DNA from 2 places in the Lysinibacillus sp. fls2-241-R2A-57 genome. Region 1 is predicted to be linked to the other one. Evidence: predicted binding sites of a transcription regulator. Region 1 holds the regulator's gene; the other holds the start of a gene.

Region 1 (6,610 bases):
TTTGGCATATTATATAGTATTGCTGCCTTATCAAGAGGTGGTATGGGCGGGGGCGATATTAAATTATTCTTTTTACTTGGTCTCGTACTTGGCACAATACATACACTTCTGACACTATTTTTAGCAGCCGTGATTGGCATGATTGTTGGGATAGTGGTGTTAAAGGTACGCGGGCAGGGAAGGAAAACGCCTATACCATTTGGACCATCTATTGCGCTAGCAGCTATCATTGTCTATTTTTATGGAGCTGCGTTGATGAATTGGTATCTTGAATTTTGGTAAGTAGTAAATTTTGTGGATTTTTGGAGGGGATAATGTGAAATCAGTTATTGGTATAACGGCCTTTGCGGAGGATGATTTGTCCTCAAGATTGAATGCCGCCTACAGCAAAAGTGTCATTGAAGCTGGCGGTATTCCACTTATAATTCCGCTTGGCGTAGAAGAGGATGTAGCACAAATTTTATCATTGACAGACGGATTATTACTTTCGGGTGGACATGATGTGCATCCATTTCGCTTTGGTGCAGAACCTACACCAAAATTAGGGAAAGTTCATCCGGAAAGAGATTCAGTGGAGCTTGCCTTAATTGAAGCGGCCTATATTCGGAAAATGCCGATTTTTGGTATCTGTCGAGGGATTCAAATGCTCAATGTTGCGTTTGGAGGTACGATCTATCAGGATATTGAGAGCGAATATCATAGTCGTAAATTATTAAAGCACATGCAACAAGCGGCTCGAGGCGTTGCTACACATTATGTTCATGTTACACCTGATACTTTATTAACAACGATTATTGAGGAAGAGAAAATTGCTGTGAATTCATTTCATCATCAGGCCTTAAATATAGTAGCGGAAAAATTGAAAGTGGTGGCAAAATCAAGCGATGGTATCGTTGAAGCGGTAGTACACGAAGATTTACCATTTTGTTTGGGCGTACAGTGGCATCCAGAAGAGCTAGCTATGGCAGGAGATGAAGCATCGAAGAAATTATTCTCTGCATTTGTAAAGGCAAGCTTGAAATTCAAGGTAGAGGCATAAAGCTTTATATTGAAGGAATGAATTTGCGGGTACAATTCAAAATCCGAACGCAATTACGCCAAGAAGAAATCAACACTACATTATGGGGATAGGCTTAACTAAAGATATTGCAAAGAGTAAGGAATCCATTTTAAAGTGGATTCTTTTTTAGTTTTGTTCCATTAAAAAAATGGATAAGAAAAAGAGGTATATGCTCTTTTATGAACATAAAATCCTCTTTTAATACTTGAAAATGGAGATGCTTTTAGTGTACACGACGATAGAGACCAACAACTTGCCCCAAAATAGAAACTTGGTCTACGATAATCGGCTCCATTGTTGCGTTTTCAGGCTGTAAACGAAAATGATTTTTTTCCTTGAAGAAACGCTTTACAGTGGCTTCATCCTCTGCAGTCATTGCTACGACAATATCACCATTATTAGCCGTTGCTCTTTGTTTAACAATGACTAAATCTCCATCTAAGATGCCAGCTTCAATCATTGATTCACCCATAATTTCTAGCATAAATAACTGATCTTCACTTGTACCATAAATATCTGGAAGTGGGAAATACTCATCGATATTTTCAATAGCAGTTATCGGAGAACCTGCTGTAACCTTCCCAACAAGTGGGACATGTATAACATGTTGCTTTTGAATAGAATCCTCTGGCTCTAGGATTTCAATAGCCCGTGGTTTAGTTGGGTCTCGACGAATGAAGCCCTTTTGTTCTAAACGAGCTAAATGTCCATGAACTGTTGAGCTTGAAGCAAGTCCAACTGCTTCACCAATCTCACGTACTGATGGTGGATACCCCTTTGTGCGCACTTCTTCTTTGATGAACTCTAATATGGCTTCTTGTCTTTTCGAAACTTTTTTCATGATTGCTCACCTCTTTTTTCTAATCATTCTACTTATTAGTAGTATAACAGAATGCGAACACTTAAGCAAACATAGGTTCGAAAAGTGTTTGACAAAAACGTTTGTTCGCATTATTATGAGAACATATATTCCGAACAAATATTCTAAAAGGGGTTATGATTATGAACTGGTTAAAGAAAAATCCACATATTACTACTTTATTAGGGGCAAGTCTACTATTTGCAGCATATCTTTTTATAACAGATCCAGGCAATGTTACTTACACTGAAATTGAAATCGAACATGGTGATAGTTTATGGTCGTTAGCTGAACAATACTCTGGTAAAATGAAAACGGATGATTGGATTAAGCTTGTGAAAGCAGAAAATGAATTATCAAACGTTGATATTATTGCAGGTAAATCCCTAGTGATTCCAGTAGTGGGTGACCAGTCCAAACCCATAAATTCAATTGAAATTGCGAGAAATGAAAAATGATAAATACACTACAATCGGCTGTTGTCTATTGCCGTGTGAGTACAGAAAAAGAGACACAAAGTTCCTCGCTTGAACGTCAACAAGAGGAGTTGATGCGCTATGCTAAAGAGCAGGGCTACGAAGTGAAGAACGTTTTTAGGGATAAGCATAGTGGCTATGATGTGGAACGTGATGGCTTACTTGAAATGCTCGACTTTATTAAAGAAAAAGAAGTTAAAGCATTATTTGTACAGGATGAGACACGCTTAGGACGTGGAAATGCTAGAATGGCAGTATTGCATTTATTACAAAAAACTGAAACGGATGTTTTTTCTATGCGAGACGAGGGCCCTGTACAATTAAATGAAATGGATACGATGCTCCTAGAAATTTTAGCGATCGTAGAGGAGTACCAACGCAGAATTCATAATGCTAAAATACGTCGTGGCATGCGTCGTGCCGTTGAAAATGGCTATCGTCCTGAAAACAATTTATCAAATCGTGGAAATCCTAATGGTCAAGAACGTAAGGATGTACCTGTAGAAGAGATTATTAAGCTACGTAACCGAGGCTTCACTTTTGAGGAAATTGCCGTAACACTAAGAGGTCTAGGCTTTGATGTAAGCAAAGCAACTGTCCATAGGAGATATCGGGAACATCAAGAGATTAATAGCAAATAAAGTGACGTATCAATCAGTGGGAGCTTAGTCATCCCACTGATTTTTACTTTAAATAGCTAAGATTGAGGTAATGCAGAGAAGTGGCGGATTCCACCATAATCAATTAACTATAGTATAAAGAACTAGTTATGCCCATTCCTCATCTAAGACAGCATAGTAGTATTCATCCCACCACTCATCTCCGTTAGGAATACATTTTTTAAAATAACCTTCGCGTCTCATACCGATTTTTTCCATCACTCGATAGGATCCGATATTTTCTGGCTGGCATGTTGCAATAATTCTATGAAGCTTCATTTCCTTGAATCCATAGTCCAGTACAGCTTCTGCAGCTTCAGAGGCATATCCATTATTGTAATAGTTCGGATTAAATACCCAACCAATTTCATACGTATGGTCACCAAAACATGGATGGAAAACAATATGACCAATGACAATATTGTTATTTAGTAAAACAACAGGGAAGTATTTTGCTTTATCACCGCTATTTTCTGAAACAAACTTTCTTGCTTCCTCCTCATTAAAAACTCCCTCTGGAATGTATTTCATCACATTTGAATCTGAAGTATATTCATAGACAGCTTGCCAATCTTGAACCTCAAATTCTCTTATAATTAATCTTTTCGTTTTAATAAACAATTTCATTTTCCCCCAAGCGTAAATTGATCTTTTGACCCCTATAAATTAGTTTACACTTCTGACTTCAAAAAATCATGTATTATGTGGTATTTATTGTAAATGTTTATTTGGAGCATTTGAGGCTATGATGGGAGGAGTTTTGAATCGATCGGATTTATAAAAATATTATTGGGCATTATCCTTATTTATCAGCTCATCAATTTTAATATTCATTTTTTTCGCTTCAGATAGGTTATAAACATAAAATAGCAGCCAAATAAGAGTGAAAAGTAAAACACCAAGCAATAATGTGAACAGAGTCATTCCGATAGATGATGTTGGGAGCCAATTTAAAAATAAAGCAACAACAATAAATGTACTTACAGAAATTGCAAAATGGATAGCTATTTGTTGTAAAAATGTTAAACGTTCCACTTGATAGAAATATGAAGGTAATGCACAAGCAATTCCTACAATAATTGAACCTAAAACGTGTTGTGTAAAATTAGCCATAACAGCTTCCAAAAAAATATTTCCAAGAGTCCAATAACCTAAAAGATTAATAAAAACAAAAACTGTACAGCCCATACTTACACCAAATGCGACATTTTTTAAAAAATGCATCTATCCTAGACCCCCAAACGCTTTTTAAATTGCTTTCGATAATTGCGAGAAATCACTTCTTTAATTCCCAAAGCTAGCTCAATTTCCATTGTTCCATTAAATGAAGCTTCAATATTTTTAATTTTTGTGAGATTTATAATGGCTGATTTAGAAATCCGTATAAAATTACTCCCTAATTGTCGCTCTAATTCATATAAAGGTTTACTCAAAATAAGACGATGATCATCTTCATCATATAAAGCTAATTCTCTTCCTTCCGTTCGAATAACAATTATTGAATTTGGATCAATGATATATGTTTTATTATTTGCGATTCCTGTTAAAATTTGCTCTTCTTTTTCTTGTTGTAATAAAGAAATAGCAGCTTGTATCGTAGGCGTAAGTTCAGCTGTATATATTGTTACGTGTGGCTCTTCATACTCTGAATCTATTTTTATTTCTATTTTCAGATTTATCACCTCTCAAAAAAATTATAGCATATACAGCGTTTTGGAAAAGGCAGGTTATTCTTTGGAAAAGGCATCTTACACAACCATAACGACATGTTACTCCAAACATGTTGTTGGCATACTTTTCAATCGTTATATTGAGTTCAGAAAACAAGTATTTGGAAGTTCATGATTAGGAGGCTAGGGCTATTATGAGTGAGTTAACTACTTCAAGTGAAAGAAATAAAACTGGTTGGATATTAATAACTATTGCAACTATGCTGACAGCCAGTATAATTTTTTGGTTTTTCAATAATCCTGAAGGTTTTATTGAAAATCTAATTGGTTATAAGAGAGATGTGTTTTCAAACATATTTTTATGGATTTTTACGCTTTTTATTATAGTGGGATACATTGCCTATACAATTATTGCATTACCTTTTGTAAAAGCACATGTATTTACTATGTCTTGGCTAAAAGTAATCGGTATATGGATCGCTATTGTGACGGGGATCGTAGAAGAAGTGATTTTTAGACATTTACTTATGGAATACTTATTAACGAATGCATTTTCAGATTTAACGCAAATACTAATTTCTGGGATAGTATTTGGAATTGCTCACGGTGTATGGGTACTTTTGAGAGGGGATTGGAAGATTGCCTTACCTGTTATACTATCTACTACAATTTTAGGAAGTCTTCTCGCGATGCTTTATATTATGACTGGAAGAAGTACCTTCGCTCCAATCGTAGCTCATATGTTAATTAATATGGTGATTGAACCATGGTTAATGTTATCTGCTGTATCTGGAAAATGGGATAGTAAACTAAAGTAATTTGTCCTATTGGTAAGGGGAAGGTTAGTAGATCAGTATAGAAAGTTATCGAATCCTAGTTTATGCCGCCTCTATCGGCATTCCTGTTATTTTTCTACATTATGGCTTCATGACAACGATTTCCTTTACAACTGTTGCTGCATTTGATAGTGTTGGTGCGATTTTAGTTGTCGCTATGTTAATAGGGCCAGCTGCTACTTCCTATTTAATAAGCAAAACGATTAAACAAATGTTTTTGTATAGCATGCTGTTTGGGGCTTCAGCTTCGGTAATAGGTTATTATTTAGCGAAGCTTTGGGATACGTCCATTGCAGGGATGATGGAAACAACAGTAGTAGGTCAAAAAATCGCCGAGCGTCGAAGAAAATCACTCGTAAGTAAATTAGAAATTATGTAAAATAGAAACATCGTTTGATGGAAAAGAAATCAACAGCGTGTTAACCATATAAAATAATTGACCAGGCGCCCGTTAAAAAGTGGGTGCTTGTTTTTTTGTTTATTCATCATACGGTCTATATTTTGTATGAAGCTCCTTAGCTGCTTCATCGATAGGTTTTTTTCTCAGAAACCTCATCAGTATAAGCATTTACAGTTTTTTCTTTAGCTTCTTTTTGCTCACTAGCTGGAGCTTCTTCTTTAGACACACAGCTTCATCCTCACTACATGCAGTTAGTATTAATGTAGACAATGCTCCTATATAAAATATTTTCTTCATTTATAAGCAATAATGGGATTAAAAACTATCTGGTGCTTTCGTTAAATAATCCATAAAAATGACTACTCCGTGATGGGTGGTTTTTGTTTAATAAAAAAGTATTTTAAACATTAATGAAACAGCTATTAATTCAGCAACAGTTCCAATTAGCCCCAAAAACATACTTTTTCATTCATTGCCTTGTAGTATCTTTAAGAATAAACTGATGCTAGAAAGGTTGGTATAACTGCATTTTAAGGGAATACATGCTATACTTTGCATACCATATTCATTAAGATATGTACTGAAAGGTGTGTAACTATGTTATCAAAGGAAAAAATTAACCGAATCAATGAACTTTCTGCTAAGTCTAA
Region 2 (6,610 bases), on a different contig from region 1:
TTTACTAATCACAATACAAGATATATAGTAATTTTTATATGAAAACTGTTTTAGTACACAGATTGTAGGTGAGCATAATGGGTATCCAAGGAAAAGCAAATTTATTGATGGTTATTGTAACAATGTTTTGGGGATTATCTTATACCTTTATGGTAATGGGACTTGAAACATTGGCAGTTTATAATGTGGTGGCTTTACGTTGTATCATCGCATTCTTCGCAGCAGGTATTATCTTTTATAAACGCATGATGAAAGTCGATGCTAAAACATTAAAATATGCAGCTATTCAAGGGTTTCTATTATTCATTGTGTTCGCTCTCAGCTTATTCGGATTAGAAACAACTTCTGTATCAAATGCTGGATTTATTTTAAGTCTAACAGTTGTCTTAGTACCTATTTTCAGCAGTTTTATTGAAAAAAAATTACCTTCAAGAGCAGTTAGTTTTGCGATTGTTTGCACAATGATCGGAATTACTGTTTTAACTGCTCAAGGCTCACTTTCCTTCCAAAAAGGGGATATTTTAATAGCTATCGCTGCACTATGTTATTCGATTTACTTATTATTAAATAGTACATTTACACGAAGTGTTGAATCAATTTCCTATGGCGTATACCAACTTGGTTTTGCTGGACTTTATGCACTCATATTAACATTAATTTTTGAAACACCAACACTTCCAAATACAACGACTTCATGGATTGCCATTATAGGACTCGGTGTCATTTGTAGTGCATTTTGCTTCGTAGGGCAAGCTGTTGCACAACAGTATACTTCTGCTACACATACAGGACTCATTTTTTCTTTAGAGCCAATTTTCGCAGCTATGTTTGCTATGATGTTTATCGGTGAAGGAATAACGATAAAATTAATAATTGGTGGTAGCTTTATTCTGATTGGTAACCTTGTTGCTCAATTAGAGCATATTCATGTATTACGATTTATTAAAAAACAAGAACATGAAAAAGCTATTCATTAATCTTGAATCCATCCAAAACAAAAAAACAGAGTGATGCATGTGCATTCACTCTGTTTTTTTGTTCTTATAGATATCTTCGAATTGGTTCAGCCTCATTCATATGCTCCAGCCTTTAAACGCTCCTCGTAATCTTCAGGATTTCTGCACTTTCAAGAGTAGATTCTGACACAGTTACACGTGGACTACGCGGATCAGACGATACTAATTATCTTTCGAAATAGTTTAAGTCTTCATAGACTCAGTTAAATCCTCACACTCTGTAAATAATACGATAGCACCCAGTTCTACTAGTTGAGCATAGTATGCTGTTTGTCCCTCAGTAAGATCAAATCGCTTTAATCCTTCTGTTACAGCTGATTCACCAGTAAACCATGATTTTAATTGATCCATCCAATTCCCTACCTCATGTGTTTTAACATCAGAATCCCATTTTACATCCTCTAATTTGCTTGGATCCTTTGCAATAATGTGAATGTCCTCTATTTGATATGCTTCTAATCGCATACTTTCTAAAATATGAAGCATCTCATCCCTTGTATGGGCCACTTCAATTTGTGAGTTTTGTTCATTCATCATGTTCAATTCCTCCTAATTTGTATGGCTTACTAGGTATTTACCCTACATATCCTAAAAATATAACCGTTTTTTTCATTCTTTAACGGACTGTAACATTCGTTATATTGTCGAGATATTTGTTGTCGTTTTGTAATAATGATATAGAGTCTTTATTAAATGCAAAAAAAAGAAACAATGAGTACTTACTCAAGATGCCCATTGCTTCTTTTGATATTAATATTTTGGTTATTAGCGACCTAGGAAGGCTTTTAACATCCACGTATGCTTTTCAAGGGACTGATACATAGCATTAAGTAAATCCTCTGTACGGTCGTCTCCTTCTTCAGCGGCTAGCTCCATTGTTGAGTTTAATGCTTTCATTAGCATTTGGAAATCTGAAATGGTTATAGCTACCATTTCCTCTGTCGTCTCATTTCCTGACGCTTCCTCAACATATGATAGTTCAAGATGCTCTTTTAAAGTCGCTACAGGCCTTCCATCTTTCGAAAGAATGCGCTCTGCAATTTCATCTAGATTCAATGTTGTTTCATTATATAATTCTTCAAATTTTGCATGTAGTGTAAAGAAGGCGCTACCTGTTACATACCAATGATAATTGTGCAATTTTGTATAAAGTATCGAGCATGTAGCGACAAGTTTATTCAATTGTTTGTTTAAGTTTTGTGTCATCATTTCTCCTCCAATGGCCAATTGTATAGCCATTAGTATGTGTGACAAAGTGTATTAGCTATACGCATATTTTTCCCATTGACACAAATAAATTTCAAAGATCATTTATCATAAAAAACAAAACATCTTCCACTACATATTACTCGCTTTTCCCGCAAGAGGATTTGCCTTACAACGGGAGGTTAAAGGCAATTCCACAACAATCTCACACAAAAAGATTTCATCATTAGGAAGCTAGAAAACTTACAACAAACCTAATAAGAGATGGTCATGTTTTCTTTCTACACTATTAGACTATTTAAGTTCTATACGAATTTCTCTTATCTTTGTCACTGGAAGCTTTGCAACGTCAGCAATCCACTCATCCTCAGCACCTTTTTCTATTAAACCAGTGATTATTTGTTTCATGCCTTGTTCAAATCCTTGTTCAAATCCTTGCTTAAAGCCTTGCTCGAAGCCTTGCTTGAAGCCTCGCTCGAAGACTTCCTGCCTTACTAATTCCAATACTCCTGCAAGTGTCGGTGGTAAACCTTCTTTATATTGATGCAAAATTTCTTCCTCCCCTCTAATCTCAGCTTTTATGAATGGGCACACAAAAGAAAATTATCAACAAAAAATCCTTTTATCCTCCAATGAAAAACTTATATTTTCCAAACCAACACATTTGAAAATTGACACTAAAAAACAATTAATCTATTTAAGTTCCACGCGAATTTCCTTTATCCTTGTTACTGGAAGCTTTGCAACTTCAGCAATCCACTCATCCTCAGCACCTTTTTCAATCAAACCAATAATTATTTGTTTAATACCTTGTTCAATACCTTGTTCAAAGCCTTCCTGTCTCTCTAATTCTAAAACTCCAACAAGCGTAGGTGGTAAATCCTCTTTATATAAACGCAAAATTTCTTCCTCCTCTCTAATCTCAGCTTTAACATCTTTTACAAGCTGCTCAGACATAGGTTTTGGCAGCTTCATTAAGTAATCAATAAAATAAAGTAGCGCTCTTATTTCTGTTCGTTCAATATTATTTAATAACCACACTTCTCTTAAGAGGGCTCTTTTATATGCACTACGTAAGCTAAATTTATTTTTAGTACGATTCATATAAATTGAAGCTAGCAACGCCTTACTAAAAAGCTTAGGTGATTTTTCCAATTCTTCTTCATCAAAATCTGAAACAACAAATTTATTAAAAGTATACGTTATTTCTGTACCATAATACTTTTCATAATACCGGTTCGTGCTTTTTGTACTCTTATCCGTAAAAATAGCAATAGCCACAATCTTCTTACCATATCGATCCCTAATACGATAGAAATACTCAAACATATGCTTCGCAAAATGCACTTCATCTCCAGCTTGTATTTCCGTATGGACAAGAATCCATTGCTCTTTCCCATTTTTTAAATGAACCTTCGCAATTTGATCAGCTATTTTGCGCCCTTGACGATGCTCAATAATTTCTTTGAAAAGCTCCTGTTGCAAAAATTCTACTTGCTTCGAAAAATCTACCTCTAAGTGTAACTCTGGCAAAAAAAACAACAAAAAATCTTCAAACAAATCCGCAATTAACTTCTTCCATAAATTATCTTGATTCACGTGACTTAACTTATACACATCTGGTTTCTCCAAAACTAACTGCATTATAACTTCATTCCCCCTTTCTTTAAATCCATTATAGCGAACACGAACATAAGTTTCTACATTATCATTTAATTTTTAAAAATATTAAAACTATTCACTATAATTATTTCACTTTCCGAAATAGTTTCGTTATAATGAAGTCACTTACATTAAAAGGGGTGTTAATTAGTGGAAGTTTTACCATTACGAAAAGATGTACCAGTAGAAGAGACATGGAATTTAAAAGATTTATTTGAAAATGATGGGGATTTTGAACCTGTTTTAGCTCAGCTTGTAGAGGATGCTCTAAACTTTGAACGCAAGTATCAAGGTACAATTACAGATGCACAAAAAGTAATTGAAGTTTTAACAGCTTTTGAAGCATTACAAAAAAGCATTGTTCCTATTGGCACTTATGCAAATTTAAATATTCAAGCAGATCGTACAGATGACGTAGCTCAAATGCGTTCTGCAAAATACAGTACTGCAGTGGGTAAAATAAGTAGTGCCTTTTCTTTCGTACGCAGTGAATTACTAGCACTAGACGAGGCAATTTTACAAGAAGCCACTGAGTTAAGTCCTATTTACAAAATTTACTTAGAGGAATTGTTAAAGCAAAAGCCTTATCAGCTAAACCCTGAAGTGGAAAAAGCATTAGCAGCATTTAGTTCAACTTTTAAAGCGCCTTATGAAACATATAATACGACAAAGCTAGTTGATATGCATTTTGGACAATTTGAAGCAAATGGTGAAAAGCATCCACTGAGCTTTGTATTATACGAAAACAACTGGGAGTTTGAGGCTAATACAAATGTACGCCGTGCTGCATTTGAGGCATTTTCTAGTAAATTACGCGATTATCAGCACACAACTGCCAAAATTTATAACACACATATTCAACAGGAAAAAACAATGGCAGATTTACGGGGCTTTGACTCTGTCATTGACTATTTGCTGTTTGATCAGGATGTTGATCGATCCCTTTATAATCGTCAAATAGATCTTATTACAAAGGAACTTGCGCCTCATATGCGCCGTTACGCAAAGCTGATACAACAAGCGAATGGCATCGAGAAAATGACATTTGCTGACTTAAAAATAGCACTTGATCCAGATTATGATCCGAAAATAACAATGGCTGAAGCAAAGGGTTATGTTGAAAAAGCATTAGCAGTTATGGGCGAGGATTATAAGAACTTGATTGAGAAGGCGTTTAACGAGCGATGGATTGATTATGCACCAAATAAAGGAAAATCAACAGGTGCATTTTGTTCGAGTCCGTATGGTAGTCATCCATTTATTTTAATGTCATGGAATGAACGTATGAATGAGGTATTCACACTTATCCATGAGCTAGGACATGCAGGTCATTTTGCGAATGCGCATGCCCATCAATCTTATTTTAATAGTCGTCCCTCGTTATACTTTATCGAGGCACCATCAACAATGAATGAAATGCTTCTTGCCAATTATTTATTGACACATAACGATGATCCTCGCTTCAAACGTTGGGTTATTTCAAACATTGTGTCCAAAACATATTATCATAATTTCGTCACACACTTACTAGAGGCAGCATATCAACGAAAAGTATATGAATTAATTGACGCTGGTGAAGCTGTTAATGCTACAGTTTTAAATCAATTAAAACGTTCTGTCCTAGAAGAATTCTGGGGCGATACTATCGATATTTCTGAAGGCGCAGAGCTTACTTGGATGCGTCAGCCTCACTATTATATGGGCCTTTACCCTTACACATATAGCGCTGGCTTAACAATTTCAACGCAAGTATCTAAGCGCATATTAAAAGAAGGTAGTACGGCCGTAGATGAATGGTTAACTGTCCTTCAGTCTGGTGGTACGAAATCACCTGTAGAGTTAGCTCAAATGGCAGGTGTTGATATTACAACAGAGCAGCCGCTTCGAGATACGATTTCTTATATCGGTCACCTCATTGATGAGCTTGAACGATTAACAATGGGAATGGAAACTATCAAAGGATAATCACCCCTATTTTACTTAACAAGGACCATCCAACGCTTTTAAGGCGTGGATGGTTTTCTCTTTTTTAGTTCTAAGCAGGAAATTACGTACATATACTAGAATCAGGGCGTCCCTCTACTTTTTTTTGACATTTCTAAATAGATAATCATTTTTCTTCATACAAATGTACCGTTATTATTAAGAGTACGCAATTTATTTAGCAAAATTCGACAAACAATTTTCAAAGGAAGTGTTTCTAATTATGGTAAAACGTAATGATCCATGCCTATGCGGTAGCGGCAAAAAATATAAAAAATGTTGTGAAGGTAAACAGCAGGTTACAGTAGAAGCTGTAGCAATTGAAGAATTAGAGCGTGTACTACAAACTTTTTACCTAGAATATCCAGAACGCAAAGATGTTCGTGCCTACATAGAGCATGTAGGTACATGGCAACCTAAATTAGAGAGTGTACTACAAAGAGAGCTAATTGAGGCGATCGCGTTAGACGACTTCTTCTTCCATCAAGAGCCATCTATTTGGAAAGGTTACTTAAAGAAAACGAAGAAAAAAACGGTAAGACCTTCTACAGTAAAAGTGTTAGAAGGCTGGTCACAACCTCACCTATTTATTGGTTCCGTGTCAGTTGTAGAAGAAAAATATTTTAAGGCTACACATGTATTAACAAATGAAGAAATTTATATTCGTCGTGAAAATGACAAACCTATCCCTGAAGGTATGCATGTCTTTGCATTCATCTTACCAGATGGTTCAAAAAAATCAG

What was found. Region 1 encodes LexA, which represses DNA repair genes until DNA is damaged. Its sites were predicted from a motif close to CGAACATATGTTCG; they were not measured.
Region 2: QRN68_RS11260 (RpnC/YadD family protein) is a predicted target of LexA. The motif match lies at 3,910-3,923, and genes of this name have one in related genera.

Annotation. Positions count from the first base shown of each region.
Region 1 is NZ_JARVRU010000002.1:12,721-19,330, reverse strand. Features, by position in the region: gene QRN68_RS00190 (prepilin peptidase) at 1-282, shown strand, start outside; gene QRN68_RS00185 (gamma-glutamyl-gamma-aminobutyrate hydrolase family protein) at 317-1,039, shown strand; gene lexA (transcriptional repressor LexA) at 1,284-1,901, opposite strand; gene yneA (cell division suppressor protein YneA) at 2,063-2,377, shown strand; gene QRN68_RS00170 (YneB family resolvase-like protein) at 2,374-3,036, shown strand; gene QRN68_RS00165 (GNAT family N-acetyltransferase) at 3,163-3,675, opposite strand; gene QRN68_RS00160 (DUF3021 domain-containing protein) at 3,841-4,278, opposite strand; gene QRN68_RS00155 (LytTR family DNA-binding domain-containing protein) at 4,284-4,736, opposite strand; gene QRN68_RS00150 (CPBP family intramembrane glutamic endopeptidase) at 4,919-5,542, shown strand; partial or broken gene QRN68_RS00145 (metal ABC transporter permease) at 5,601-5,939, shown strand; gene QRN68_RS00140 (DUF896 domain-containing protein) at 6,558-6,610, shown strand, end outside.
Region 2 is NZ_JARVRU010000053.1:2,182-8,791, forward strand. Features, by position in the region: gene QRN68_RS11240 (DMT family transporter) at 78-977, shown strand; gene QRN68_RS11245 (general stress protein) at 1,200-1,553, opposite strand; gene QRN68_RS11250 (Dps family protein) at 1,782-2,222, opposite strand; gene QRN68_RS11255 (hypothetical protein) at 2,517-2,771, opposite strand; gene QRN68_RS11260 (RpnC/YadD family protein) at 2,916-3,866, opposite strand; gene pepF (oligoendopeptidase F) at 4,035-5,849, shown strand; gene QRN68_RS11270 (SEC-C domain-containing protein) at 6,091-6,610, shown strand, end outside.